4 regions of the Lysinibacillus sp. A4 genome follow, and region 4 is predicted to be linked to each of the others. Evidence: riboswitches for the same ligand, from Rfam matches in the RefSeq annotation. Region 4 holds a riboswitch; each other region holds the start of a gene.
What was found. A riboswitch is a leader RNA that binds a small molecule or an ion and turns the genes downstream of it on or off. The one in region 4 is predicted to bind S-adenosylmethionine.
Positions count from the first base shown of each region.

Region 1 (7,935 bases), on a different contig from region 4:
TCTACCATGACACTCGCTGTTGGATACATCCCTGCTCCAGGACCGATTAATGTTAATGTACCAATATAGTTAGTCTCTAATGCCACCGCATTGAACACATCATCGACTGGATAAAGTGGATGCTCTTTATCAACTAGTTGAGGACCTACTTTTGCAATAATCTTACCGTCAGCTAGTTTTTCCACTTCAGCAACATGGCGGTAACGAAGACCCTTTTCACATGCTTCATGAACTTGTTCAGCAGAGATACTATCGATCCCAATTACCTCTACATCTGACCAGTCAGGCTGCTCACCAAAAGCTAAGGCACTTAATATCATTAATTTTTTAAATGCATCCTGCCCAGATATATCATTATATGGATCTGCTTCGGCATAACCTAAGCCTTGTGCCTCTTTTAAAGCTGTTTCGAACGACCAGCCCTGTGCACGCATTTTTGTTAAAATATAATTACATGTGCCATTTAAGACACCTTGTATACGACTTACATCATTTACAAGTAAGATATTTTTCATTGTTTTTATAACAGGTACGCCACCAGCGGTAGTAGCCTCATAGCCTACAAAAACGCCATTAGCTTTTGCAAGATCCTGCAACTCCAAGCCTCGTTTGGCAAACATCACTTTATTGGCAGTAATAACATGACATTTATGTTCCACCGCTCGCTTTAAATAACTGTATGCAGGTTCTTCGTTCACAATTGCTTCAAACACTACCTGCATACCTGGCTCTGCTAAGACTTCATCCATACTTGTTGTCATTAAATGTGCTGTACCTGGTACACGTTCACGACTAGCATCTGTCACTAAAATCTTCGCTACCTCTAATTCAATACCTAATTTATTTTTTAGCTCTTCTCGTTTTTCATTTAAAATATGGTAAATCCCCTGACCTACCGTTCCAAATCCTAAAATCGCTGCCTTTATAGTTGCCATTCTTGTTATTCCCTCCAACTTACATTCCGCAGTTTCATTAAAGCTAATTTTCCATGGGGTTGTGTCATGACAATTTGACACCCACCGCAGTCTTTAGCCAACAACTCTCTTTGTATGAGTTTCGCTATTTCTATATGTGTTAGGATACATACAAATTCAAATAATTCAAAATTTAACTTAAAGAAAATTGTAACGCAAATACACGCTTTGCACAAGAAAAATCTTTCTAGGAAGGACATTTGTTTTCTCTAGATGTGCAAAAGAAATCGGTTTCATTCCCTTTATTATACGTTTTATTAATCAATCTATAAGATTTGAACAAATATTGACTATTTACATTTCAATATATGAATGTCTTTCTTCTATTATATATATGTATGCTCAGACACTCATAACAATCCCTTTAAAGAAAAAACTCATTCCCTGTAGCAGCAGAGAATGAGCTTAAAAATATGAGGGGGTTTTAACTTGCTTTTGAAAGCAATTGATAACGATATTGTGCTAAAGCTTGTTGAACAAGACTAATCTCTTCTTCTGTAAAATTTGGTATTGCATACGTACGTTCCACTAATTGAAATGTACCATACTTCAAGTAAAACTCTGTCGCAGGAAGTGAGATATGGCTCACACCGTACTGTTCATATGCCTCAAATACTTCCTTTACAGTAAAGTCCTTTTCAGTAAAAACATGTTCTTGAAATGCTGTATGACCAAATACTTCCTGCCATTTTCTTTCGACTGATGTAAGAAGGTGTTGAATGGATTTATTGTTGACAAATACATGCCCTTCATTTAGCTCATATATTAGATAGGATACAATGTTTTGCGCACTATAGATGTTACCCATTTTAAACACTCCTTTATCATCAGTTTTTGGGAAGAGTAGTCACTGGCTAGGCAACTACTCTTCTATATATTCAAAAGTGGGGGAGCACTTATGAAACATTTACCTTTTTTAAAAAAATTTTCGTACTGTTAACTTATTTCCTAGTATATAACATGGATTTAAAAAAGTCAATAATACATATAAAATTACTTGGTATTATTTTTTATAAGGTTCTGATAATTAACGGGTGCAGTAATAGATTGATGTAGCAACGTTTAACGCATTACCAAATGAGGCTAATCGAATGAGAAAATACGTTAACGTCACAACATCTTACCATTTGCTTTAAACTTTAAACTTTAAGCTTCTACTGTTTGTTCAGTTGTTGTAGCCTGTGTAATGGCTTGATCTAAATCAGCAATAATATCCTCTACTGCCTCTAAACCGATGGATAAGCGAATGAGCGACTCGGTTACACCAGCTTGAACTAATTCGTCTGCTGATAGTTGCTGATGAGTAGTGGAAGCTGGATGAATAATTAATGACTTTGCATCACCTACATTTGCTACATGTGAAAATAATTTCACGCTATCAATAAGCTTTCGCCCAGCTTCTCGTCCACCCTTTATGCCAAATGTAAGCACTGAACCGAAGCCATTTCTTAAATATTTTTTTGCTAACTCATGTGTCGGAAAATCTTCTAGGCCATTATAATTTACATACTCCACAGATGGGTGGTTTTGTAAATACTCAGCCACTGCCAATGCATTTTCATTGTGTTTAGGGATACGCAGATGAAGCGTTTCTAACCCTTGCAATAAATTAAAAGCAGCATCAGCACTTAATGTTGGACCAAAATCACGTAATAATTGTACACGTAGCTTTGTAGCAAAGGCAGCAGAAGCTGTATCAATTCCATAACGTAGACCATGGTAAGAGGCATCTGGTTCAGTAAAACCAGGGAATCGACCGCTAGTCCAATCAAACTTACCAGCGTCTACAACAACGCCCCCTAAAGTTGTACCATGACCTCCTATCCATTTAGTTGCTGAATGAACTACAACATCTGCGCCGTATTCAATAGGTGTAGAACCGTAAGGAGAAGCGAACGTGCTGTCAATAATTAATGGTAGACCATTATCATGTGCAATTTTAGCTACTGCCTCAATATCTAAAACCTTTAAACTTGGATTACCATAAACCTCTGCAAAGACAGCTTTTGTTTTATCAGTAATCGCTGCTTTGAAATTCTCTGGGTTTGTTTCATCTACAAAAATTGTTTTAATACCATAGTTTGGCAATGTGTTAGCAAATAAATTATACGTACCACCATATAAAGAACTAGCTGCTACTATCTCATCACCAGCTCCAGCTAGATTTAAAATGGAAAATGCGATAGCTGCTGCACCAGATGAAAGTGCTACTGCTGCTGTTCCACCTTCCAATAAAGCCACACGTTTTTCAAACACATCAACTGTTGGGTTGGTAATTCGTGTGTAAATGTTCCCTGCTTCCTCTAAGGCAAAAAGACGTTGCGCATGAGCAGTGTCTTTAAATACGAAAGCAGTTGAGCGATAGACTGGAACTGTGCGAGAACCCGTCACTGGGTCTGGCTCTTGACCACCATGCAACAGCAATGTTTCTGGTTTAAAATTTGTCATTGTGTACCTCCAAATGGTTATTTTTTTACGATGGTACCGGAGATGAGGAGGATTTTTCTGTAGAAAACAAAAACCCTCTTCAGCTAAGAAGAGGGTTGCGGTTGCAAGTTTTCCTCCCCTTATCTGCCAGATCCAAGTAAGAATCTGTAGGAATTAGCACCTTAGTAAGCTCATTGCTTACTGGTTGCCGGGCATCATAGGGCCTATCCCTCCGCCGCTCTTGATAAGAGTATGAGATTCAATTTCCATCGTTGTTACACAGTATAAACATAGAGTTTTTTTCTGTCAACATGTAAATTTTATTTTTTCCGAAACTTCTGTCTGCTCTTATACGTAATATGAACGCATACACTATTTTAGAAAAAATTTTGAGAGGAGTATTTTTATGGTAAAAGCCGTGATCATTTTTCTTATGATTGGCTATTTAATAGGCTGTATTCACGGCTCTAAAGTAGCCCAATTTTTATCGGGGGTTGATTTAAAAAAGGCTGGCCACGGTAATGCTGGTGCCTCTAATGCTACTCTTTCCCTCGGCTGGAAATATGGCGTTTTAGTAGCCCTCATCGATATAGGGAAAGGCGTTGTGGCTATTATAGGTGCACATTTTTATCTAGCGGACGCCATTCATTTAACAGAAGAACAGATTTGGCTGCTTACTTATATTATGGCTGCTGGGGTTATTTTAGGTCATAATTTCCCATTCTACATGGGCTTCAACGGCGGGAAAGGAACGGCCTCCATCATTGGTATTTTACTTGCTGTTGATTGGAAGATTGGTTTATTTGCACTTATTTTATTTGTTATTTTATCCTTTGCAACAAATTATTTAATTGTTGGTGTGCTAGAATTTTATCTCGTGTTTTGTACAGCAACTTATTTATGGATTCCTGGCATTGGTCCAACCATTATAGCTCTTTTTCTTTTTGGCATAGCCATCATCCTGCATCTTGAAAATATTAAACGATTAGTCAATGGCACAGAGCCTAAAGTAACTTCTGCCTTTAAGAAAAAGAAATAATATTTTATGGATATTTTTGTATTTTTTGTGACCATGTATTTTCTCTTTATCTACTCATATTGCTGTAAAAAACACCATTTTCACATAGATTTTTATCTACAATAAAATACATATATTCTTATCTTAATAAAACATTATACAGGCCGATGTTATGGATAATAATCGTCATTTTTATCGTAGAAAGGATGAGGAAATATGTCTTCACCAAAGCAAGCAGCTACAAAACTTAATTTAAAGCCACTATGGATTGGCTTGGCATTCGCGTTACTTATCATTATTACCTTTTTACCTAATAATGGTGATTTACCTATAGCTGGACAACGAGCTCTAGCCATTTTAGCTTTTGCAGTCATCCTTTGGGTTACAGAGGCCGTTTCATATCCTGTAAGCTCGGCCATGATCATTGCACTAGTAACTGTATTACTAGGACTCGCTCCGTCAATGGATGATCCAACTACAGAGCTAGGAACAGCTAGCGCATTAAAATTATCTTTAAGTGGCTTTAGTAATTCTGCCGTTGCTTTAGTAGCAGCAGCTCTTTTTCTAGCGGCAGCAATGCAAATTACTAATCTACATAAACGACTTGCTCTTTGGATTCTTTCACTGGTGGGAACGAAAACAAAAGCTATCGTATTTGGCGCTATTTTAGTCTCTATCGTCCTCGCATTTTTTGTACCCTCTGCTACAGCACGAGCTGGCGCGGTAGTACCGATATTGCTTGGAATGGTTGCAGCGTTTGGTTTACCACGTGATAGTCGGCTTGCTGCCTTGTTAGTTATTACTTCAGTACAAGCCGTTTCCATTTGGAATATCGGTATTAAGACTGCAGCAGCTCAAAATATGGTGGCCTTAAACTTTATCCAAGAGCAATTTAACGTGGATATTTCATGGGGTGCTTGGCTACTTTATGCCGCCCCCTTCTCAATTATTATGTCTATCTTTTTATTTTTCATTATGATTGCTTTAATTAAACCTGAGACTAGCAATATCGAAGGTGGTAAAGAGGTCATCAAAAAACAGCTTGCAGAGCTGGGCCCATTAAAGGCTCCTGAAATTCGTTTAATCATTACATCCGTAGTTTTACTATTTTTCTGGGCAACTGAAGGAAAGCTACATCCATTCGATACGACAACAGTCACAATTATTGCTATCGCTATTCTATTAATGCCCAAAATCGGTGTGTATTCATGGAAGGAAGTTGAGCCCCATATTCCATGGGGGACAATTATCGTCTTTGCGGTAGGTATTATGTTAGGAACCATTTTACTGAATACGCAAGGTGCTGCATGGTTATCAGATAAAGTTTTCGGTTCACTTGGGCTAGATACTATGCCTTTACTAGCAACCATTGCACTCGTAACTTTATTTAACATTTTGATTCATTTAGGCTTTGCAAGCGCAACTAGCTTAGCCTCAGCACTTATACCTGTGTTTATCGTTTTAGCCTCCACATTAACAGCTAATGTTGATCAAGTTGGTTTTGTTATTGTGCAACAATTCGTCATAAGCTTTGGCTTCCTATTACCAATTAGTGCACCACAAAACATGCTTGCCTATGGTACAGGTTCCTTTACAACAAAGGATTTCTTGAAATCTGGGATTCCATTAACCATTATCGGTTTCCTTCTCATACTTTTGTTCTCTGCAACTTATTGGAAATGGATTGGATTATTATAAGACTTTCATTAAATTAAAACGTAAAAGCCTTGAAGAAACAGACTATCTGTCCTTCAAGGCTTTTAATTTAATACTATTGTTTCGTAAAAGCAGGGTCCTTCATCGTACCGTTTTTCGCATAATTAACGTGCCATGATAGTGCTTTTTCTAGGTCATGTGGAGTGTGATGTCCACCCGTTGCCTCATTGGCATCATTAAAGTACTGCCACAGTTGCTCCCTGTAATCAGGATGTGCACAATTATCAATGATAAGTCCCACTCGTTCTTTTGGAGCAAGTCCTCGTAAATCTGCTACGCCCTGTTCAGTTACAATGACATCAACATCATGCTCCGTATGATCCACATGTGAGACCATTGGGACAATACTCGAAATATCTCCACCCTTAGCATAAGACTTTGTCACGAAAATTCCTAAACGTGCATTACGAGCAAAGTCACCAGACCCTCCGATACCATTCATCATCTTTGTACCAGAAACGTGTGTGGAATTCACATTGCCGTAAATATCTAATTCCAATGCCGTATTCACTGAAATTAATCCGAGTCGACGAATAATTTCAGGCTGATTTGAAATTTCTTGAGGGCGCAGCACTAATTTATCAGCATATTTTTCAAAATTCCCATAAACACGGTTTCCTACTTGCTCAGAAAGGGTAATAGAAGTTGCAGATGCAAAATTCACTTTCCCTGCATCCATTAATTCAAATACTGCATCCTGGAGAACTTCAGAATAAACTTCTAAGTTCTCAAACTCAGAGTCTTTAAAGCCTAGCAATACAGCATTTGCTACTGAACCTACACCAGATTGAATTGGTCGCAAACTTGTAGTTAAGCGACCTACTTTAATCTCTTCACGTAGGAAATTTAATAAGTGATTAGCCATAACATCTGTCTCTTCATCCGCAGGGACAATTGTTGATGGCGCATCTAATATATCCGAAATGACGATGCCTTTTACTTTATCTAAATCTAGTGGAATTCCAATTATACCAAGACGATCAGAAACATTCTGTAAAGGAATTGGATCACGTTTTCCTTGTTGTGCAGGTACATAAATATCATGTATACCCTCTAATGCATCAAGCTGTGCTACGTTTAATTCAATGATGACTTGGTCTGCTTCTTGCACAAAAATAGGAGAGTTACCAACTGATGTTGTAGGAATTAATAAGCCTTCTTCTGTAATAGCAGCAGCTTCAATGATCGCAAAATCAATTGGTCCAATAATACCTTGACGAACAAGCTCAGCATTATGGGAAAGATGGGCATCGACAAATGTGATATCACCACTATTGATTTTATTACGAATACCAGAATCTGCTTGGAAAGGACCGCGCTTACGAATGACCCCTGCTTCCGCTAAATATTGGTCTACCTCAGGTCCAAGTGATGCACCTGTAAAGACATCTACTTGAAAATCCTCTTTTTTTGCTTTTTCTACAAGTGCAAGAGGTACAACCTTAACATCGCCAGCACGTGTGAATCCGCTCATCCCTAATACCATGCCATCCTTAATCCAAGAAGCTGCTTCTTCTGCTGTTACAACCTTGCTTCGTAATTGTTCATGACGAAGCTTTTTCGCTAACTTTTCTTCCATTCCCTATTCCTCCATTCCACTTTATTTTTGTTCAACTTGCATATTTGGTTCCAGTAAATCTGTGACATCCGTCAGAGAGTGTATCTTTATTCCAGAAGGATCTCATCACCTAATAGCTAATGCTGTCTAAACATTTGTGAATAAAGATCATGTAATTTTTGGTAGCACAACCAAATAAACAGTCGCTTCTATAATTTTATACTATTTAGAATATTTAATCT
Region 1 covers NZ_JANWTB010000005.1:105,424-113,358, reverse strand. The annotation lists gene NY607_RS11690 (homoserine dehydrogenase) at 1-935, opposite strand, end outside; gene NY607_RS11685 (hypothetical protein) at 1,399-1,782, opposite strand; gene NY607_RS11680 (O-acetylhomoserine aminocarboxypropyltransferase/cysteine synthase family protein) at 2,121-3,422, opposite strand; SAM riboswitch class I at 3,539-3,652, opposite strand; gene NY607_RS11675 (glycerol-3-phosphate acyltransferase) at 3,808-4,440, shown strand; gene NY607_RS11670 (DASS family sodium-coupled anion symporter) at 4,636-6,117, shown strand; gene scpC (succinyl-CoA:acetate CoA-transferase ScpC) at 6,191-7,714, opposite strand.
Region 1: it holds a riboswitch for S-adenosylmethionine, as region 4 does, so the genes downstream of both, NY607_RS11680 (O-acetylhomoserine aminocarboxypropyltransferase/cysteine synthase family protein) here and metK (methionine adenosyltransferase) in region 4, are expected to answer to the same signal.

Region 2 (7,935 bases), on a different contig from region 4:
ATTTTCAAAATGCAGAGGTAGTTGCAGGTCATGAGGGATTAACAAGGAGCGTTAAATGGGCACATGTACTAGAAATCATACATGTTGATAATTTTTTAGTTGGTGAAGAGTTAGTATTAACTACAGGGCTTAGTCTCCAACATAGTATTGAGGACTTTGTATCCTTTATAGAAGCCATCATTCAAAAAAATTGTGCTGCCCTTTGTATTGAATATGGCACCTCTATTCAAGCAGTACCTGAGGCGATTTTAACACTTGCCAACCGTCACCAGTTTCCTATTATTGTTTTCCATGAAGCAGTTCCTTTTGTTCGTATTACACAGGATTTACATAGCCAAATTATCAATCAGCAATATCTATTGATTTCTTCACTAGAAGCTTACTCACAAACATTGAACAAAAATGCAGTATTAGGACAAAACGCGGACGACATTTTACAAAATATGTATAATGAATTAAAAATACAAATTATGTTCTCCATTAAGGGAAGAGAACCTGTCTTTTTCCCAAATATGGCTCATAAAAAGCGGCAGCAATTCCTAACATTGAATACATCGACTCAGCAGTTTAAACATGAGCCTATTTTTCTATTTGATCAACATTATGCCGATTTATCAATTTATCGAGAAGATGGGCTTTTCTCCGAATTTGAATTATTAATATTAGATCGCACGGCAACAGCATTGGCACAGCTTTTAATGCGAGAGTTTTATATTGAGGAAAAAAAGAATATTGAGGATGCTTCGATTTTAGCTGATTGGATTGATCAAAAACTGTCTAAAGAGGAAATTTATAAATTTATCGTTACCCATTATGCTAACTATACACATTCTAGTGGCACTGTCTTTATTTTGGCTTCTCCTAATACGTTGACAAAGGCACAGGAGGATGTAGTCTATAGTAAGCTTTATTATCGTAATCTCTTTGAGCAACATGGCTTTATTCCATTTTTATTTGAAAGAAAAAGCTATATTATTTTTATTTTACTGCATACAAAAGATAGTAAAGCCATTCGTGATATGCTAAACAACATGTTTTCCTCTTTGGTCAAAACTGAATTCTATAAAAAGCAGCAGGCACAAGGTTATCAGATAGCTATTGGGAAGGTCGTTTGTGATGTAGATGAAATTCCTAAAAGCTATCAAACTGCACTAGAAACCTTATATATTTGTCGAAAAGTACAAACGTCCTCGTTCTTTTATGATGATCTGCATTTATATCATTTAATCTATAAATTACAAATGCAGGTGGATTTACAGGAAGTGATTTACGACTATTTACAGCCCGTTATTGAATACGATAAAAAATATAATAGTAAGCTTCTCGAAACATTGCAGGTGTATTTACAAACAAATGGCTCTAAACAGCAAACAGCGAATCAATTATTTATTGTTCGTCAAACACTCTATCACCGCTTAAAAAAGCTTGAAAGTTTACTAGGCAAAAATTTTATGAATGGGCATAACCGCATTACACTTGAATTTATGCTACTAGCCAATTCATTGATCGAGGATAAGAGCTAGAAAAAAGTTGGCACGCTTAAAAGGCTATCTCCCCTCCTAAGCGTGCCCTTTATTACCCTTTCACAACTACATCCTGATACAGTCCAGGTCTGCGATCATCGTAAACAGGGATTCTTCCACGTACTTCATCAACAATAGAAAAGTCTACATCGATCACCGCTACTTCCTCGTCCTCAGCACCAACCCAAAGTACCTCTCCCCAAGGCTGAATAATCATGGATTGCCCATTAAAGTTTTCTATCTTTTTTGCAATACGATTAACGGCTATGACAAAACATTGATTTTCAATTGCCCGAGCCTGTAGCAATGTTTTCCAATGGTCAATCCTTGGAGTTGGCCACTGCGCTGGTACAAATAATACCTTTGCTCCTTGTAATGCATGGGCTCGTAACCATTCTGGGAAGCGAATATCATAGCAAATAACACCAGCAGCTTCAATGTCACCTAGAGCAAAACGATTCATTTCATTCCCTGCCTCTAAGTAAAGATGCTCGTCCATTAAACGGAAAAGATGTGCCTTGCTATATTCCCCTACAAGCTCTCCATTACGATCAAAGGTATACATCGTATTATAAAATTTGTCGCCTTTCTTTGTTGAAACAGAGCCACCTACAATATGTACATCTAGTTCCTTAGCTAGTTTAGCTAAAAAGGCTTGTGTCCGCTCACCATCGATATCTGCTAGCTCAGGTAGTTTTTCCAAAGCATAGCCTGTATTCCACATTTCAGGTAACACAATAATTTCTGCCCCTTGTTTTGCAGCTTCTCGAATCTTCTCTTCAGCACGTGCAAAATTTTCTTCCACTTTGCCAAAGCCAACATTTAATTGAATACAACCGATTTTCATCTCTATTCCTCCTCTAGACAATTAACAGAAAAAGTAATACTATTTGCTTCATATTCTTCAATAATAATTATTATATTCTGAAAAAGGTGATTATGCATGGAATTCTCTAAAAAACTACAGCAACTACCCACTCAATTTTTTGCAGCACTCGTTCAAAAAGTAAACTTGGCCCTAGAAGAAGGGCGTGATGTCATTAACCTTGGGCAAGGAAATCCCGATCAGCCAACGCCTACTCACATCATTCAAGCATTACAGGAAGCGGCTGAAAATCCTCAAAACCACAAATATTCACCATTTAGAGGTCTCGCTGAATTACGCCAAGCGGCGGCCGACTTTTATCAACGTGAATATCAGGTAGAACTAGATCCTGATACAGAGGTAGCGATTCTTGGTGGAACAAAAATTGGTCTAGTAGAGCTACCTTTAGCTGTGTTAAACCCTGGTGACACGATGCTCTTACCAGACCCTGGCTATCCAGATTACCTATCAGGTGTCGTACTAGGAGACGTCAATTTTGAAGTAATGCCCCTTTTTGCTGAAAATGATTTCTTACCTGATTATCATGCATTACCTGATGAAGTGAAAGAAAAGGCAAAGCTTCTTTACTTAAATTACCCAAACAACCCTACAGGTGGTACAGCATCACTTGCGTTTTTTGAAGAGACCGTTCGCTTTGCGAAGGAACACAATATTATCGTATCACATGATTTTGCTTATGGGGCAATAGGATTTGACGGTAATAAACCAGTTAGCTTCCTTCAAGCAAATGGTGCAAAAGAAGTAGGAGTTGAAATGTATACATTATCGAAAACCTATAATATGGCTGGCTGGCGTATAGGCTTCGCTGTAGGGAATGCCGAGATTATTGCTGCTATTAATCTTATTCAGGATCATCTGTTTTGTAGTCAGTTCCCTGCCATTCAACAAGCTGCAGCAGTAGCACTGACAGCTTCCCAGCAATGTGCGGATGAACTACGAGCTACTTATGAGCGTCGCCGAAATGTACTCATTGAAGAAGCTAGAAGAATTGGCTGGCATGTTACGGCTCCAAAAGGCTCCTTCTTCGCATGGCTCCCTGTACCACTAGGCTATACAAGTGAACAGTTTGCTGATCTATTGCTCGAAAAAGCTGATATCGCTGTAGCAGCAGGTAATGGCTTCGGTCAATATGGTGAAGGCTATGTGCGCGTAGGGTTGCTAGTTAGTGAGGAGCGCTTACGTGAAGCAATCCATAGAATCGAGCAATTACAATTGTTTAATAGATAATGTGCCTTATCCTGTAGCTATCTCTAGCTACAGGATTATTACTATTTTTCAATTTTCCTTGGTTGCCCTAAACCATCTTCTAATGGATAAAATTGAACATGACCTGTTTCATCATCCCATTTTCGAATATGTTGAATACCTTGTACCTCTGCCAACACGATGTCAGCAGTTATAACAGGATTTCCCCCTTTTATTAAATGCCCACCCGATACTACACCACATTGATCACTCATAGAACCATGGAAATGTGTCTCATATCCACCATCTCGCTTACACACCACACCTGAACCTTGAATAAATTCTAGTGGTCCCTCTTTTTCAATCACATTACTAAAACGAACATGAATTTGAGCTGTTGCATCTGGCACTAAATAAACAAAGCTACTTTTTTGAAAGCTGCCAATACAGCTTACAATTGTTGCTGACTCTATATTATTCTCTTCGCAAAGCGCTTCAATCCCTTCAATGATATCTGTTCCCGTTAGAAAACGAGCACTAATAACCTTACCAAATGAACCTATACCATAATTAACTCTTACAGACATTGTTATCCCTCTTTTGTGTCGAAATATTATAATTATATAAAAAATTTAAAAATTATTTATTGACTTACTATACCCTATAAATTATATTAGTTCTATCGGAATTACAAAAAAATATTATAAATCTCTTATCAAGAGTAGCTGAGGGACTGGCCCTATGAAGCTCGGCAACCTCCTTTTTAAAGGAAGGTGCTAAATCCTGCAAACGATCTTCGTTTGATAGATAAGAGAGGACATCTTTTCATGAGCCTCTCTTAATTTGTAAGAGAGTTTTTTTATTTTCAAAAAACCGATAAAAACAATCTTGGAGGTATTTTCATGAAAAAGAAAAATAAATTTTTAGTAGGTTTAGCAAGTTTAACATTAGTAGCAGCTTTAGCAGGCTGTGGCTCTAAAGAAGATAGTAAAAGCCAAGCTGAAGGAATTGATGAAAAGAAAATCGTTGTAGGCGTCACTTCTGGTCCACACGAACAAATTGCAGAAGTAGCTGCTAAAGTAGCAAAAGAAAACGGGCTAGAAGTAGAGCTAAAATCATTTTCTGACTATGTTTTACCTAATACATCCTTAGCTGAAGGTGATCTTGATGCGAACAGCTATCAACACGAGCCTTTCCTGGATACATTTAATAAAGATCATGATACAGAGTTAGTACCAGTGGGCAAAACGATTTTAAATCCAATGGGTATCTACTCAGAAAAATATAAATCCTTTGATGACATTCCTGACGGAGCAACGTTTGGCTTACCAAATGATCCAACGAATGGAGCCCGTGCCCTCTTTGTTTTACAGGAAGCTGGCTATATTAAGTTAAAAGAGGGCGCAGACTTAACAGCCTCGATCCGTGATGTAGAAGAAAACAAAAAGAATTTAAAATTCATTGAATTAGAGGCCGTTCAAATTCCTAAACAACTTAGTGAAGTAGATGTAGCAGCTATTAATACAAACTTTGCATTAGAAGCTGGCATTAACCCTAAAGATGACTCTATTTTATTGGAATCTACTGATTCTCCATACGTAAACTATATTGTCGTGCGTGCTGAAAATGAAAATGATCCAACAATTAAAAAGTTCGTTGAGGCCTACCAATCTGATGAAGTACGTCAATTCATCGAAGAGGAATTCAAAGGTTCAGTAATCCCTAGTTGGTAATACATTCAGGAAGCTTCTATAAGCCGAAGAATCTGCCGAAATTCCTCTATAGGAAAACGAGCAGATTCTTGCTTTTTAGAAGGTAGAGAAAGGAGCATACAATCGCATGATTCAATTACAAAATATCTCAAAAGAATTCAAGTCGAAAAAAGGCATCATAAAAGCTGTGGATGGCATCAATCTTCACGTAAAAAAGGGACAAATTCATGGTGTAATCGGCTATAGTGGTGCTGGTAAAAGTACACTCATTCGTTGCGTTAATCTACTAGAACGTCCTACAGCAGGAAAAGTAGTGATAGACAATGTAGACATTACGACCCTTTCTCTTCACGAATTACGTCAAACACGCCAAAAAATCGGGATGATCTTCCAGCACTTTAATCTATTAAAAACAGCAACAGTTTACAATAATATTGCAGTTCCCTTAAAGCTACTAGGCTATAAAGAGGCGGAAGTAAAAAGCCGAGTAGCTAAGTATGCTGAAATTGTCGGTTTAACAGATAAACTAGACAGTTACCCCAATCAACTTTCAGGTGGTCAAAAACAGCGTGTGGCTATTGCGCGTGCCTTAGCACAGGAACCAGAAATTTTACTTAGTGACGAAGCAACAAGTGCACTTGATCCTGAAACAACGGAAGCCATTCTTGAATTGTTGTTAAAGATTAACCGTGAATTAGGAATTACAATTCTGCTCATTACACATGAAATGAATGTCATTCAAAAAATTTGTGATGAGGTTTCTGTTCTAGAATCTGGGAAAGTTGTAGAATTCGGCACAGCGATTGAACTTTTTGCAAAACCAAAGCACCCTACAACGCGAAAGTTTTTGAATACAATTTCACAACGTAATTTATCCCCTTCTCTTATTGAGCAATTAAATGTTTCAGGAAGTGTAATCCGTTTAACATTCCTTGGTGAAAGTACTGGTAAGCCATTATTAGCAGAAGTCACTAAGGTATACGATGTGCAACCAAATATTTTAACAGCTAATATTATTGAATTAAAAAACGGTATTGTCGGCAATATTGTGGTGCATTTACATGGCGAGACGCAGATTGTCCAAAAAGCGTTAACGTATTTTTCAGAAAATGGCGTGGCAGTGGAAGAATTAGGAGGTGCGTTCAATGAGTAGTATCCAAAGTTTCTTTACAGATTGGTCAGATGTTATTGGCAAAGCAATTATCGAAACATTTCAAATGGTCGGAATTTCATTATTGTTCTCCATTCTGATTGGCATTCCATTAGGGCTATTAATCGTTTTAACACGACCAGGACAATCCTTTGAAAATAAATTTTTCTATCAGTTTTTTAATCTATTTATCAATATTGTTCGCTCTGTTCCATTTATCATTTTATTATTCTTCATCTTACCTTTTACTAAGTTAATTGTAGGTACAACAATTGGTGTTAAAGGTGTAATCGTTCCGCTAGTTGTTTACACAGCTCCTTATATTGCACGACTGATGGAATCTGCGCTTTTAGAAGTGGATTCAGGAGTGGTAGAAGCCTACACAGCCATGGGTATTAAACGTCGCCATATCATTTGGCATGTCCTATTACGTGAAGCTCGACCATCTATTATTTTAGGCTTAACAATTGCCACAATAGGATTAATTGGTGCAACAGCAATGGCAGGAATGGTTGGTGCTGGTGGTTTAGGTGACCTTGCCTATCGTTATGGTCATTTACGCTATGAGGTTGATGTGATGTATGCAACTGTCTTTATCTTAATCATCCTTGTACAGAGCATTCAATCCATTGGTAACCGCTTCGCCGCGAAGTTGAAAAAAGATTAAGAGGAGAATGAAGATGACAAAGGAAATTTATGTAGAGAAAAATGGCTATATTGCAACGTTAGTATTAAACCGCCCAGATAAACGAAATTCTTTATCAAGGGCAATGTTTCAAGCCATAGTAGACCAACTAGAGCTACTCCGTGTAGATTCTTCCATCAAACTTTTAATTGTTCGCGGTGTCAATGAAGTAGCCTTTTCATCTGGGGCAGATATTAGCGAATTTTTAGATGTTCGTTATGCTACAGACAATGCCAAAGCCTATAATGAATTGGCTCTAAAGGCGATCGATGCTCTCTATAAATTTCCGCACCCGACAATTGCTATGATTCAGGGCTTAGCAATTGGTGGTGGCTTAGAGTTAGCAAACGCTTGTGATTTTAGAATAGCAACACCTAAGAGTAAGCTAGGCATCACCGCTGCAAACATAGGTATTGTCTATAATTTAGAAAGCACGAAACGTCTCATCAATATTGTTGGTGTCGCTAAGGCAAAGGAAATTTTGTACACAGCTACTATTTTTACAGCTAAAGAAGGAAAAAATATTGGTTTAATCACGGCCCTCCACGAACCAGAGGATATTAATGAGGCGACATTGCAATTCGCTGAACATTTATTAAGTAAATCATCCATTGCAAACGCAGGCATCAAAAAAATTATCCAAGCAATTGTTGATGGTGAAAATGAAGAAAACGATGAGCTGGCACAGTTAGTTTTGGATTCATTTAGTTCAGACGATTATAACGAAGGTATACAAGCCTTTTTAAATAAAAGAAAGCCTATTTTCAATAAATAAGTGAGGTAGTAATGATGAC
Region 2 covers NZ_JANWTB010000005.1:208,917-216,851, reverse strand. The annotation lists gene NY607_RS12115 (PucR family transcriptional regulator) at 1-1,523, shown strand, start outside; gene NY607_RS12110 (carbon-nitrogen family hydrolase) at 1,576-2,370, opposite strand; gene NY607_RS12105 (pyridoxal phosphate-dependent aminotransferase) at 2,467-3,636, shown strand; gene NY607_RS12100 (PPC domain-containing DNA-binding protein) at 3,678-4,181, opposite strand; SAM riboswitch class I at 4,304-4,408, shown strand; gene NY607_RS12095 (MetQ/NlpA family ABC transporter substrate-binding protein) at 4,497-5,327, shown strand; gene NY607_RS12090 (methionine ABC transporter ATP-binding protein) at 5,434-6,459, shown strand; gene NY607_RS12085 (methionine ABC transporter permease) at 6,452-7,123, shown strand; gene NY607_RS12080 (enoyl-CoA hydratase/isomerase family protein) at 7,137-7,916, shown strand; gene NY607_RS12075 (alpha-hydroxy acid oxidase) at 7,931-7,935, shown strand, end outside.
Region 2: it holds a riboswitch for S-adenosylmethionine, as region 4 does, so the genes downstream of both, NY607_RS12095 (MetQ/NlpA family ABC transporter substrate-binding protein) here and metK (methionine adenosyltransferase) in region 4, are expected to answer to the same signal.

Region 3 (7,935 bases), on a different contig from region 4:
TACAAAGCTACACAATTATCATTGGTATGTCACAGGTCCAGCCTTCTTTACACTGCATGCAAAATTTGAAGAGCTATATAATGAAACAACATTGAATTTAGATGAAATAGCAGAGCGTATTTTATCAAAGGATGGCAAGCCAGTGGCAACATTAAAAGAGCATCTAGAGCTATCCTATGTAGATGAAGCAACAGGTGAAGAAACGACAGAGGACATGGTTGCAACGACAATCTCAGATTTCCAAAAGTTGATGAAAGCTTTAAATTCTACAATGGAGCTAGCTGCAGAAGAAGGAGACGACCGTACAGAGGATTTACTCAATGCCATGTATCAGTCTCTTGAAAAGCATACATGGATGTTAAAGGCCTTTCTTGACAAGTAAAAATTGACAATTTGCATGCTGAAGAAGAAATTCTCTCCAGCATGCTTTTTTTCTGCCCTAAACTTATTATGTCAAATCAGCAACGTAGTTTAAGGCAATTTAACAATTATTACAGTTTAGTAAATTGGGTTTGTTTGTGTGTAGTGCGGGTAATTACCTAGTAAGCCATACAACATAGGAGGAATTGAACATGATGAATGAACAAAATCCAAAAATTGAGGTGGCCCATACAAGGGATGAAATGCTTCACATTTTAGAGAATATGCGAATGGAAGGTTATCACCAAGACGATATTCATATTATTGCGAGAGATCCCCAACAGTTTGAGGATGTAAAATGGGATGCCGATGTGCAAACGCATGAGGCTGGAAATTGGGTAGATCAATTTAAATCTTGGTTTACAGGCGACTCAGCCGTTACAGAGGGTTTAAAACGATTTAATCTGTCAGAGGGACAAATCGCTTACTATGCGCATCTTGTAGAACAAGGAAGTATTGTCTTATATGCAGAACATGAGGATGATGTTGATACACTCCAAACATATCCAGAGACAGCTGAAGAGCAAGAGGAGCGTTTAAGAAATCAACAGCGTATGGCAGAGGCAGAGCAATATAGAAGATTTTTATAATGAATCAAACTAACGAGATATGACTATTCCTCGCTAGTTTGAATATAGACAAAGTCGATTGTTTCGACTTTGTCTATTATTTTATCTAGCATTTCTTGAAAAGAAGGGCTATTTTTTAAATGCCATCTTTATATTTAGAAATGTTATTTTTCGCATTTAGTATTGAGAGAATAGGATCACTTGTTTTCTTTTTAAAAGGTTGCGAAAGCAGGTCTTGTAAATTAGTAGATTCTCTAATATCAAGGCTTTGTTTGGTTTCCATGAGGAGAACCCTTTGTCCTGTTGGTTTGACAAGGTATTGACGTACATAGCCATTTTCGTATCTGACCTCAGTTTTCGATTTGTTCTTTTTTTCGTCTTCCTCTTCACGGCCACCGACATGTCTCATTAAATCCAGTAGGTTTTGTGTTTGAATTGGTTGATTATCCTTGTTTGGTAAATAATATGACGTATGTAAGGTTTGAAATTGCATGTATGAATCTCCTTTATTTTCGTACCTGTAAAAATTAGTCTATTTTACATGCAATCGTGCTATAAAATCAATACATAGTAAAAGGAAGCTTGAGAAATAACGCTCAGCTTCCTTTTTTATTCATATGCACTATATTATTGTATGACTTTTTCCTGTGCATCCTTTTTCATAAAACGTAATACATGGAAATGCTCTAATTGTGCTACTAAATTCCCTATAAGAATGAAGCTGCCACCAATCATTAATTTCATTGTTATGCCTTCTCCGATAAACATCATGGCAAACATAGCGGCAAAAATTGGTTCTAAGGAGAATATAAGACCTGTATGTGTAGCAGAAGTATACTGTTGTGCAACAGTTTGACCCACAAAGCAAAACGCACTACAGATGATGCCAAGCCCTAAAATTGCAATCCAGGATATTGCTGAATTTGGCATTGTCGGTGTTTCGAATAGAAAGGTTAACACAAGTGCATAAATACCAGCAAAGCCAAGCTGATAAATTCCGTATGAAATGGACTCTACATTTCGTGTGAATGAGCTATTTAAAAGTAAATAAATTGAATAACATAACGCAGCAATTGCTACTAATAAATCACCTTTATGGAATGTGAATGAGCCGTGTGCTGTTAAAACGGTAATACCAATCATGGTACAAATGATCGCAAAGCTAACTGCTCGAGAAGGTAATTTTTTTTCAATAAAGCTGCTAAAAATCGGCACTAACACGACCGTTAGGCTCAAGATGAAGCCAGCATTTGAAACAGAAGTAGATTGTAAACCAAATAAACTTAACGCGAACACAATGAATAATAAAAATCCTTGAATAGCCGCATATTTTAATGTTTTACCATTTACTTTGATCATCCGTTTGTAAAAAATAAGTCCTGCTACGAAAAATGCGATGATACAACGTAATGCCACCACATTATAAACTGCCAACGTTTCTAGCCCCATGACCATAAAGGTATAAGAGAGCCCCCAAAACATTGTGACAATAACCATCAATACATTTGCTTTTCCTTGGATACTCATTATGTTCACCTACCATCTGTGTACTAAAACAGTTTTATACTAAAAATTACTATATATCTTGTGTTGTGATTAGTAAAACGAATGTTTATAATGAATAGGATTAAAAAAATTCATGTATATAGAGGGATTGCGGATGAGCTTAGTGAAATATGAGATTTTAACAAAGGTGGCAGAGGTGGCAAGCTTTACAAAAGCAGCTGATGCGCTAGGGTTAACACAATCTGCTGTGAGTCATGCCGTGTCGAGTTTAGAAAAAGAGTTTGGCTTTGCGCTCATTCATCGAAGTCGTGTGGGTGTGACATTAACGAGTGAGGGACAAACAATGCTAAGGGCAATGCGTCAGGTTTTGGATGCTCAAGAATTATTGCAACAGGAAGCAGCTCACATTCATGGCGTGACACGAGGTAAGGTTCGAATTGGTGTGATATCGAGTATTTCTTCCAATTGGATGCCAGAGATTGTTCGAATTATGGATAATCAATTTCCAGGGATACAGGTGGAGTTACGAGAGGGAGATTACTATGAAATTGAACAATGGCTTTTAAGTGGTGAAGTAGAAGCAGGATTTTTGAATGGTCAAAAGTCAGAGCAATATCAGTTCACTGAGCTCCAACAAGACCCATTATTATGTATTGTTTCGGATAAAAGTCCATTGTTTGATAAGACAGAAATTGATATCGTAGATTTAGAGGATATGCCATTTATTATGACTTCCTATAAAGGGACAAATGATGTCAAGGTGCTATTAGAGCAATATCATGTTAAGCCGAATATCCGCTTTGAGCTTTCCGAGGAGGTAGGGATTCTTTCCATGATTTCCCATCATTTAGGGATCAGTATTTTACCTCAGTTGGTTATTCAAAATTTACCGCCAACATTGAGAGCGATTCCATTAAAGCAAGGTGGCTACCGAACAATTGGTATTGCCATGAAACACCATGCTTCGCCCGTCACAAAGAAATTTGCAGAGATATTAAGTGCTTGGCTAAAAGAACAAAACAGCTCCCTAAAATAGTGGCTATTGAAGCCTATCCTTACATTACGTTAAAATAGTATTTGTATATATTTCAGAAAATAGGTGAGTGTATGGGGACATTACAGGGCAAAACCGTACTCATTACAAGTGGGGGAACACTTGAAAAATGGGATCGTGTACGAGGTCATACGAATTTATCAAAAGGCACAATGGGGTGTTATTTAGCAGAGGCGGCGCTGGCTGCTGGCGCTAACGTAGTATACATGCATGGTTACTTTGCACAGCTCCCAGAAAACCAAAATGATATGACATTGATTCAATTTGAAGGCATAGAGGATTTAGGACAAAAGGTGCGTCATGCAGTTCAACAACAACATGTCGATATCGTCATTATGGCGGCTGCGGGCTCTGATTGGGTCATTGACAAAGTATATGATCAATCAGGTAATTTAATGGAGGAAACGGGGAAAATGCCTTCTGACGAACCACCTATTATTCATTTTAAAAAAGCACCAAAAGTATTAGGTCAAATTAAGGGATGGCAACCGAATGTAACGTTAGTAGGCTTTAAGCTCGAAGCAACGAATGATGAGGAATTCTTGTTAGCTCGTGCCAGACTGCGTATGGAAACAGCCAATGCACAATTTATGGTAGCAAATAGCTCTCAGTCTTTATATGGGGGGGATGAACCTCATTGGATTGTACCTGCTGATGGACAGCCTCTTAAAGTAATGGGCAAGCAAAAAACAGCAGAAGCTTTAATGATGTATTTACAAAATCAATAAATATGAACTGTGTAGAGAAATATTTCTACGCAGTTTTTTCTTGTCTAAAAGGTTAGCATCCTATAATATTTACTTAACGGTCGGTAAAAAAAGGAGGGTAATAATGGGAAATAAAGAACAAACTTTTCAAAAGATTATAGAAATTGCTTATGGGATGTTTGCGGAAAATGGATTTGAAAAAACAAGCTTAGCAATGATTGCTACAGAGGTCGGTATTTCAAAACCAGCCATTTACTATTATTTTCAATCAAAAGATCAATTAATCGCTTTCATATTTGATGAATTGTATAAAGAAATTAAACATGATGTCGCTGTGGAGTATAAAGAGCTTTCTTCTGCTAATTTTAAGGAGGAATTACTTAAGCTAGGCTATAAATCTATTGAGGCACAGGACAAGGACCCTTATTTTAATAAAATATTTAATCAATATGTACTATTAGCGGCCCGCGATGAAAACTATAAAAGACAATTAGTAGAGCTAGAAACAAGCTTTTTAACGAGCTTTGTTGCTATCCTACGATATGGCGTACAGCTAGGCGTGCTAGAGGATACTCCCCATATAGAAGCGAAGGCACAGATGCTAGCCCTCGTCTATGATAATATCGGTAATTTCATGTTAACAGGCAACCAATTGAACTATAGGGCTATTTGGAAGGAGGCAGTGAATAGCGTTATCCAAGGGGGCAAAGATGACAAAAAGAAATGATGATCGGCGCATTGAAGGTCTTGATTTTGCAAGAGCTCTCGCCATGCTTGGCATGTTCATTGTCAATTTTGGCGTCATAACAGGTTCTACAACGAATGGTTCAACATGGTTAATGGCCTTCCAACATCTTTTCGAGGGACGTGCTTCGGCCGTATTTGTCATGCTAGCAGGAATAGGGACAGCCTTAATGACTCGTCAGGCTAGAGAGAGTAAGGACCCAATCCTTCTTCGTCAAAATCGACTTACTTTGTGGAAGAGGGCGCTTTTGTTATTTACGATAGGGATTATATTATATGCAATCGGCTGGACAGGAGATATCTTACATTATTATGGCGTGTATATGTTTGTTGCTGCTTGTTTGATTGCCCAATCCAAGAAAATGATGATCTTCATAATTGGTGCCATCCTTATCCTTTCACAATGGCTTCAAATTCAATTTAGTTACCTTGCTGGTTGGCATCCAACATATGTGCTACTAGAGTATCTTGATTTTTGGACACCAGCTGGATTTATAAGAAATTTGATGTTTAATGGCTATCATCCACTATTCCCCTGGATTTGCTTCTTTCTGATAGGGATGGTAATGGGCACATTAGATTTAACAAATCATACATTAAGAAAAAACTTACTGGTGATAGGCTTATTGCTAGTCATCGTGACTGAGACTTGTTCAACGTTATTCATTAAGATGACAACCATTCATTTATTAGATGTAGAGAGTGCATTGTATTTATTTGATACAGGACCGATTCCACCGAATATGATGTATGTCCTCTCTAATTCGGCTTCGGCTATTGTTATCATTGTTGGCTCCATCTATCTTGTAGAGACATGTAAAAATAAAGTTATTCAATCTTTCATATTAACTGGACAAATGTCTTTAACGCATTATGTTGGCCATGTTGTTATAGGCATTGGAATACTAATTATTTGCCAAAAGCTGGAGAACCAAACACTTGCTTTTTCCATGCTGTATGCCTGCTGTTATTTTTTAGGATGTGTCGTGGTTTCTGTATGGTGGAGGACTAAACATCATCGAGGCCCACTTGAATTCATGATGAGGAAATGGAGCTTGTAATAAATTAATGGATTGCCATCTATTTCTCACTGACTAGGCATAAAATACTTTAGGTATAGGGAGTCTTTTAATCTAAACGACATATTGCATAGTATTCAACTAGGTTTTCTAATATTTTGTATTGACATTCCTATAGCAGAATTATAGAATTATTTTCAAGAAACGCAGTACTCTTATCAAGAGAGGTGGAGGGACTTGGCCCAATGAAGCCTCGGCAACCGAACAACAGGTGCCAAATCCAACAGATGGTGTCTGAGAGATAGGAGGGGCTATCAATCAGTTTGATGCGTTGGCCTCTTTATGAACAATAAGGATAAAAAAGAAGGGGTGTATCGTATGGCTCAGTCAGTAAAAGTAGATGATAAGAAACTAGAGGCAATTGCGAAGGCGATTCAAAATCTTGAATTTGGTGAAGTGCATATTACGATTCAAGATGGTGTGATTGTGCAAATTAATAGGCTTGAAAAGCAGAGATTTCCGCAGAAAAAATAACAATGATTTCAGTAGAACTTATGTCAAACGGCCACCTATAAGCATGAAGGATTTCCTGTGCTTACAAATGGCCCTTTTTTTGTGTAAAGGCTAGCTATAAAAGCTTTTTGGTATGGGACCGATATGACGGCGATGATAAAGCAAAGGCTCTTTTTGAGCATTTGTAATGTCTACGACCTGCCCAATAAAAATGGTATGGTCGCCAGCATCGATTTGCTGAAATGTTTTACATTGTAAATTAGCTGCTGTATCATGTAAAATCGGTAGTCCTAAAGAGGAAGTTGACCATTTTGCTTGTGCAAAGCGATCAGGGATTTTACTGGCAAATAGTGTACATAAATGCTCTTGATCACTCGCTAAAATATTGACCGCAAAATTTGGCGAAGTCGTGAAATAAGGATGGAGCTGAGATTTTTTATCGAGTGACCACAAAATAAGGAGCGGGTCGATTGAAACAGATGCAAAGGAATTGACGGTTAAGCCAATCGGTTTTGTGTCATGACATGTCGTGACAACTGTTACGCCTGTAGGATAATTACCTAATGCCAATTTAAAAGCAGCTACTAAATCTGTCATTCAAATCACCTCTTTATGAAATTAGTGAACGGAGTTTGTAGGTAAACGAAACTTTTTTTCATATCCTACTAGTAACTCCTTTTCTTGAGTAAATTTTAAACTAATCAAACATACAGGTAAAGGTAATGGGGAAAGAAAGGGGAATGGCCATGACTTTATATTTTGATCATTTGGTTCATCAAGTGGAATCACCAGAAAATATAAAGGTTTTCTTCAATAAACGAAATGTCCATACAGTGAATGGTGGGCAGCACACGATGTGGGGGACTTATAATACGTTAAGCTACTTTGGCTTAAGCTATATTGAACAAATTGCTATCTATGATCGTGATTTATTTGAGCAAGCGGCACAATACCCATATTCCCTACATTATACGTTTAAACGTGATCAAGAGCGCCAGGGATTTTCTCGAATTGCTCTGCGCACAAAAAATATTGAGGAAGAGGGTCGACGCTTGCGAGCATTGGGCTATGAAGTATATGGACCAGATGCATGTAGCAGAACAAGACCAGATGGCACTGTGGTAGAATGGAAGCTATTGCATTTTGGTAAGCCAGATCTGCCAATTGATTTTCCATTTTTGATTGAATGGGCGGAGGCAGATGAAGAGCGTTTGGTTCAATTAAAGGCAAGTGGTGCCATTGATGTCAAACAGGCTATAACCATGGAATCCGTCCAATTCTACGTCAAGGACATGCAGGCAACAGTACAACTGTGGCAAGAGGTGTTACAGCTACCAGTGCCTACGCAATATGAGCAGTATATGTCACTACAGCTACCGAATATGCGTTTAGATTTCTATGAG
Region 3 covers NZ_JANWTB010000001.1:517,528-525,462, reverse strand. The annotation lists gene NY607_RS03030 (Dps family protein) at 1-382, shown strand, start outside; gene NY607_RS03025 (general stress protein) at 573-1,010, shown strand; gene NY607_RS03020 (hypothetical protein) at 1,126-1,482, opposite strand; gene NY607_RS03015 (DMT family transporter) at 1,617-2,516, opposite strand; gene NY607_RS03010 (LysR family transcriptional regulator) at 2,650-3,531, shown strand; gene NY607_RS03005 (phosphopantothenoylcysteine decarboxylase domain-containing protein) at 3,603-4,277, shown strand; gene NY607_RS03000 (TetR/AcrR family transcriptional regulator) at 4,381-4,983, shown strand; gene NY607_RS02995 (DUF418 domain-containing protein) at 4,967-6,061, shown strand; SAM riboswitch class I at 6,232-6,327, shown strand; gene NY607_RS02990 (YezD family protein) at 6,398-6,553, shown strand; gene NY607_RS02985 (flavin reductase family protein) at 6,644-7,129, opposite strand; gene NY607_RS02980 (VOC family protein) at 7,279-7,935, shown strand, end outside.
Region 3: it holds a riboswitch for S-adenosylmethionine, as region 4 does, so the genes downstream of both, NY607_RS02990 (YezD family protein) here and metK (methionine adenosyltransferase) in region 4, are expected to answer to the same signal.

Region 4 (7,935 bases):
CAGGTTCTGGTGATTTTGCTGGTAATAAGGTAGATCCAATTGATGTTCAATTTGCTGAAATCCGAGACAAAATGCACCAGAAATGGAAGGATGGCAAATACATGGCCTATTTCCAAGCCTACACAAATACACATGCCCCTTTGCCAGTTTTAAAAGAAAAATTTGAAGCAGCTTTAGCGCAAGAAGGTGTAGTAGGTCTTTCTATTGCTACTCGTCCTGACTGTTTACCTGATGATGTTGTCGAATATTTAGCAGAGCTAAATGAGCGGACGTATTTATGGATTGAGCTCGGTCTACAAACGGTGCATGAGAAAACGGCTAATCTTATTAATCGTGCCCATGATTATGCAACGTATGTGGAAGGCGTTGAAAAATTGCGTAAGCATGGCATTCGTGTTTGCTCACATATCATTAACGGATTGCCTCTCGAAGACTATGACATGATGATGGAAACGGCACGAGCAGTTGCACAATTAGATGTCCAAGGCATTAAAATCCACTTACTTCATCTATTAAAAGGAACGCCTATGGTGAAGCAATATGAAAAAGGTATGTTAGAATTTTTAGATCAAGATGTGTATACAAAACTAGTAGCAGACCAATTAGAAATTTTACCACCAGAGATGGTCATTCATCGTATTACAGGTGATGGACCGATTGATTTAATGATTGGACCCATGTGGAGTGTTAATAAATGGGAAGTACTGAATGGCATTGATGCTGAGCTTGAACGTCGAGGTAGTTGGCAAGGGAAGTTGTATAAGGCAGAGGTTATGAAATGATACTACAACGCGTTTTACAATATGCCCAGCAGTTATTAAAAGATAATATAAAAGAGGGAGATACAGTTGTGGATGCAACTGCTGGAAACGGCCATGACACATTGTTTCTGGCACAGCTTGTTGGGGATGAAGGGCAAGTTTATGCCTTTGATGTCCAAAAAGAGGCGGTTGACGCGACACTCCTCCGACTTTTAGATCATGGTTTAGAACATCGAGCACTCGTTTTAAATAAAGGGCATGAAGAAGTTACACAGTTTGTTCACAAGCCAGTAACTGCGGCAATCTTCAATCTCGGCTATTTACCTGGTAGCAACCATGATATTATTACAAGACCTAATACAACAATCCAAGCCATTGAGAATATATTAAAGCTCTTAAAAGTGGGCGGTTTGATTGTTCTTGTTATTTATCATGGTCATCCAGGTGGAAAAGAAGAGCGTGATAAGGTCATTGATTATGTAAGCCAACTGCCACAAAAATATGTTCATGTCTTAAAGTATGCATTTCTGAATCAACAAAATGATCCACCCTTCGTCATTGCATTAGAGAAAATGAAAGAATATCCTATTCAATAATGACATGCTAAAAGGCGATCAGCTAGTTTCTATCAAACTAGCTGATCGCCTTGCTCTTTATCTACTTGTTATTGCGTTTTTCATTATAGTCAACCCAGAAATCTGCACCTTTAATTCCTAGTTTACGAGGATCAAAGACTGGGTCTTTTCCTTCTTTTTTCTGTTTCTCGTAATCTTTTAATGCGATAATAGCTGGTTTCATGATAATTAAAATAGCTATAACGTTAATCCAAACCATCAAACCAAGACCTACATCTCCCATTGCCCATGCTAGACCAGACGTACGGATTGTACCATAAAAGGCTGCAACTAAAATGGCAATTTTCGCAATCCAAATGAATATCTTTTCTGTGCTACCTCTAAATAAATAAGCGACATTTGTCTCTGCAATATAGTAGTAAGCCATGATTGTTGTAAAGGCAAAGAAGAATAACGCAATGGCTACAAATGGAGCACCAAAGCCAGGTAATGATGAGTCAACTGCATATTGTGTATAGGCTGCACCCGCTTCAATACTTTTCGCAAAAGTCATTTGCTCATCACCAGCTAATCCACCACTATTGAATTCTCCAACATGAATAAATGGATCTGCTCCCTCAGCTGCCTTTTCATCTTGTACATTGTACATCCCCGTAAATAAAATCATAAATGCGGTAGCAGAACAAATTAATAATGTATCAATATACACAGATGCTGCTTGAACAATTCCTTGCTTAGCAGGATGTGATACTTCCGCAGCTGCCGCAGGGTGGGCCCCAGTTCCTTGACCAGCTTCATTGGAGTAAATTCCACGTTTAACACCCCAAGCAATCGCTGAACCAATAACCCCGCCAAAAATTTCTTGAGCACCAAATGCACTAGAAAAAATTAATCCGATAACCGTTGGTACTTGTGAAATATTCATAAAAATAATGATAATGGCCATAATGATATAGGCTAATGCCATAAACGGTACAATAATCTGGGCAGCGTTTGCAATTGATTTAATACCACCAATGATAATAGCACCTAGTAACACAACAATTATAAGTCCTGTGATCCATGTATCCAAACCGAAAGCGTTTTCAACAGCACCTGCGATGGCATTCGACTGCACACCAGGCATCAAAATTAACATTGCTATTAAAGCCGCCACAGCAAAAATAACTGCAAACCATTTTTGGCCCATTCCTTTTTCTATGTAAAAGGCCGGTCCACCACGATATTCTGTATCTTTCTCTTCTTTATAGATTTGAGCTAATGTTGACTCTACATACGCGGTAGCCGCACCTATGAAAGCGATTGCCCACATCCAAAAGACAGCACCAGGTCCTCCCATTCCAATCGCTGTCGCAGTACCAGCAATATTACCTGTACCTACACGTCCTGATAATGCGATAGACATTGCTTGGAATGAAGATATTCCCTTTTCTGACTTCTCCCCTTTAAACATTAAAACAAACATATCTTTAATGTGCCTTACTTGTAGGAACCTTGTAATAATTGAGAAAAATAACCCAATTAATAAGATGCCATAAATAAACCATGGTCCCCATAAAATACCATTCAACTTCTCTACAATTACATCCATTTTACCCCTCCAATTTGAATTACCTTACTTTAAGTCATTATAGTATTACACTTTTCTGAAAATTACAATATTATTTTTAAGTAACAATATTTAAGTAAGTAACCTAGTAAATGGAAGGGTATAAACCTATTTAATTATATAACCAATTCTTCGAAGAGCATTATTAATAAAATCTCGTATATACATAAAAATCTCTTCGCGCTCTCCCTCATGAAATAAATTATGATAACAATTTGCCCATTCTTTAAACTGAAATTCCGTGAATTCCTGTTGATGAAGCCAATTTCGAGTTTGGCGAGTGTCCGTAATTTTATCCTTCTCAGCTGTCATAATTAGCATTGGCATATTAGGCATTTCACCTTTAGGCAGCATCACTAAATTTTTCATCATCTGCTGAAGTTCTCGATACCATTTCACAGAAACAACAGACATGAGCGGTACATCATCTTTCATTTCTTCTCTGCCTTCAACACTACGCGTTAATTTCTCTAATGTAATATCATGTGTCAATTTAACATTGGCCGTTAACGCACTTAGACTTGTTAAAGCATTTGTTAATTTACCTGGTAATAGCTTTAGTTGCAACCAAGGTGATGTTAAAATAATGCCTGCACATTCATATTGTCTCTTTTGCAGTGTATGGAGGATTAATGTTGCACCTAGTCCATGCCCTATTACAAAGGTTGGTAAATTATATGAAAAAGCATTTTCAATCAGGTTTCTTGTATACTTATTGTACAATTTGAAGTCTTCATCATGGACTCGAGCAAACCTTGCATTACCCCCATGATTCGGTAAATCTCCCATGACTATGTGGAAGCCTTCTAATCTTAATTTCTCTATCAGCCATGCATACCAACGGTGATTTTCATAAGCACCATGAAGAATAGCAATCACAGCTTTTGCTTGTCCATCAGCTTCCCATTTCCACATTACATAGTCCTCCTAAAAAATAATTACACTTTGATTATATCGAAATAAATAGCACATTTTAATTTTATATTTCCATAAAGTTGCGTATTTGATACGATAATACTACATTATAGAAAGAAAAGAGGCGATTTTCATGATTTATCCATTTAAAGATAAAACGCCAAAGATCGATCCGTCTGTTTTCATTGCTGATTACGCAACTGTTACGGGCGACGTAACAATTGGCGCCGAAACAACCATTTGGTTTAATACGGTTATTCGTGGTGATGTTTCCCCAACGATTATTGGTAAACGTGTCAGTATCCAGGATCTTTGCTGTTTACACCAAAGCCCAAAATATCCGCTCATTATTGAAGATGAGGTAACAGTTGGACACCAAGTCACTTTACATAGTTGTACAATTCGCAAAAATGCCTTAATTGGTATGGGATCCATTATTTTAGACGGAGCTGAGATTGGAGAAGGTGCATTTATTGGAGCTGGAAGCCTAGTACCTCCTGGTAAAGTCATTCCTCCAAATAGTTTAGCATTAGGTCGTCCAGCAAAAGTTGTCCGAGAATTAAATGCTGAAGATAAAGAGGATATGGAACGCATCGTACGAGAATACGCAGAAAAAGGTCAATATTATAAATCACTTCAGAAATAAATAACCTACACAAAAAATCAATACTAACGAAAAAATCCCTCGCGTTTTCGTGTACCGAATATGTTCACGAATCCTAGCGAGGTATTTTTGTAAAAAAAACAAAAGGAGCAATGTTGCCCCTTTGCTTATTAATACATCAGAATAATTTTCTAATGACTTCATTACTTTAGTTCAATAGTTTATAAACGTGCTTTTTCTCGTAGCGCGTCTGCTTTATCAATTTGCTCCCATGGTACATTTAAATCTGTACGACCAAAATGTCCATACGCAGCAGTTTGTTTATAAATTGGACGACGAAGATCAAGCATTTTAATGATACCTGCTGGGCGTAGATCGAATAGCTCGCGTACCCATTCAACGATTTCGCTTTCTTTCACTCTACCTGTGCCAAATGTATCGACAGCAATGGAAACAGGCTGAGCAACGCCAATCGCATAGGCAAGTTGCACTTCAGCACGCTCTGCTAAGCCAGCTGCTACGATGTTTTTCGCTACATAACGTGCTGCATATGCCGCCGAACGGTCTACCTTGGTTGCATCCTTACCTGAGAAGGCACCACCACCGTGACGTGCATAACCACCGTATGTATCAACAATGATTTTACGCCCTGTTAATCCAGCATCACCTTTTGGCCCACCAATTACAAAACGGCCAGTTGGATTGATGAAGTATTTCGTATTAGCATCTAATAATTCACTCGGTACAACTGGTGCAATAACAAATTCTTTTAAATCTGCTTGAATTTGTTCAAGTGTTGCTTCTTCATCATGCTGTGTTGAAATAACAATTGTATCCACGCGAACCGGTACATTATTGTCATCATATTCAATCGTTACTTGCGTTTTACCATCAGGACGCAAATAGGCAAGTTCCCCTGATTTACGTACTTCTGTTAAACGGCGTGCTAATTTGTGTGCCAAGCTAATTGGTAATGGCATTAGCTCTGGTGTTTCATTACATGCATAGCCAAACATTAAGCCTTGGTCACCAGCACCAATTGCTTCTATGTCAGCATCTGTCATAGAGCCTTCACGTGCCTCTAATGCCTGATCAACACCTTGGGCAATATCAGGTGATTGTTCGCCAATTGCCACAAGCACCGCTAAGTTCTCTGCATCAAAGCCATATTTACCTCGTGTATAGCCAATTTCAGCTACAGTGTCACGAACAATACCTTTAATATCCACATAAGTAGAAGTAGTAATTTCTCCTGCTACTAATACTAATCCTGTTGTTACAGTTGTTTCACACGCTACACGTGCATTTGGATCTTCTGCTAAAATAGCATCTAAAATGGCATCCGAGATTTGGTCACAAATCTTATCTGGATGTCCTTCTGTTACACTCTCTGATGTAAACAGTCGACGGTTTGTCATTTGGTTTTCCTCCTAAATACTCTTACAATAAGTAGTTGTGTATGAATACGGTACTCATTACCCATGTCAAGTCCGCTCCTAAGGATTGAACTCTCAAGCCGTTACTGCTGCTTTTAACACGAGGATTTCGAAAGATCCGTCATTATAATAAGGAAAGAACTACATATACTTACCTTTACATTGATTTTTAACAATAAAAAAATCCTTTTCTCACGTTACTTTACATGAGGAAAGGAATAATGACTGCGTAACCTTTCACTCTTATCGTTCAAGGGATGTTCCCTTGCATCAGGTTGGCACCAACGCATGTCGTGAAATAGTTCATGCAGGTTGCCGGGTTTCACAGGGCCTGACCCTCCACCAGCTCGGGATAAGAGTATCCGTTCAATCTCATGTTACTGAAAAGGTCGAACGTTGTCAAATATTTTCTTATGTATTACTGTATAGAAAGGAAAGAACTTATTACACAAAAACTTTTCATACTTGGATGATGATGTAAATAGAAGCAAATTAATCCCTACAACATACCTAGCTACTTGTGGTAACATATGTGTGGCTCAATTTTCGTGCCTAATTACAGTAGGATTGATGGTATTCTACTCGAAAAACATTATTTTTTGTCAGTTTATTGAAAAGTGGTAAAAACTCTAAAATAATTTCTTAATTAGTATAGATTATTTAAGCAATTGTGTTATACTATTTTTGAAATTAAGAAAAAATCCCTCTAAATCAAGGGAATACTATAAAAAAGGATGGTATTTAATCGATGAATTCAGTAGAAATTGCAAACGAACTGAAGGAATTATTAAACGGCGGTAACATTAATGTTCAACTTTCAGTACCACAATTAGCAGAAAAAGCTACATCTCGTGGTGAAGCAATGTTAACAGTAGATGGCGCAGTTCGTGCAGAAACTGGCAAATACACTGGTCGTTCACCTAAAGATAAATATACGGTAGAAGAAGAAAGCACAAAAGATCAAATTGACTGGGGTAAAGTCAACCAACCGATTTCTTCTGAAGTGTTCGATAACCTATATGTAAAAGTAATAAAATATTTAAAAGAACGTGACGAGTTATTCGTATTCAAAGGCTTTGCAGGTGCTGACAAAGATTCACAATTAAGCATTCAAGTTATTAATGAATACGCATGGCACAATCTTTTTGCTCATCAATTATTTATCCGTCCAACAGCAGATGAATTAGCTTCTCATGTTGCTGACTTCACTGTCATCTCAGCTCCTAACTTTAAAGCAGATCCTGCGGTTGATGGTACTGCTTCTGAAACATTCATCATCGTATCACTTGAAAAGAAAATTATTTTAATTGGTGGTACAGAATATGCTGGTGAAATGAAAAAATCTATCTTTGGTATCATGAACTACTTATTACCACAACAAGGTATTCTTTCAATGCACTGCTCAGCAAACGTTGGTGAAGCTGGCGATGTAGCGTTATTCTTCGGTCTATCTGGTACTGGTAAAACGACGTTATCAGCTGATCCTGATCGTAAGCTAATCGGTGACGATGAACACGGTTGGTCTGATAATGGTGTATTCAACATTGAGGGTGGCTGCTATGCAAAAACAATCAACCTTTCTGCTGAAAAAGAACCAGAAATCTACAATGCGATTCGCTTCGGCTCTGTATTAGAAAACGTAGCTGTTGATCCAGAAACGCGTATTTGTGACTATGATGACGGATCACTAACAGAAAATACTCGTGTAGCTTATCCAATCCAATACATCGAAAATATCGTTGATCCTTCTGTTGCAGGTCATCCAAAAACAATCATCTTCCTAACAGCTGATGCATTTGGTGTATTACCTCCAATCAGTAAATTAACTAAAGAACAAGCAATGTATCACTTCCTAAGCGGGTTCACTTCTAAACTTGCTGGAACTGAACGTGGTGTGACTGAGCCAGAACCAGTATTCTCTACTTGCTTCGGGTCTCCATTCCTTCCACTTCCTGCAACAGTATACGCAGAAATGTTAGGACAAAAAATTGACGAGCATGGGGCACAGGTATACTTAGTAAACACTGGTTGGACT
Region 4 covers NZ_JANWTB010000003.1:574,477-582,411, forward strand. The annotation lists gene mnmL (tRNA modification radical SAM protein MnmL/YtqA) at 1-782, shown strand, start outside; gene mnmM (tRNA 5-(aminomethyl)-2-thiouridylate-methyltransferase MnmM) at 779-1,357, shown strand; gene NY607_RS08210 (alanine/glycine:cation symporter family protein) at 1,419-2,927, opposite strand; gene NY607_RS08215 (alpha/beta hydrolase) at 3,054-3,860, opposite strand; gene NY607_RS08220 (gamma carbonic anhydrase) at 3,994-4,506, shown strand; gene metK (methionine adenosyltransferase) at 4,686-5,882, opposite strand; SAM riboswitch class I at 6,141-6,259, opposite strand; gene pckA (phosphoenolpyruvate carboxykinase (ATP)) at 6,649-7,935, shown strand, end outside.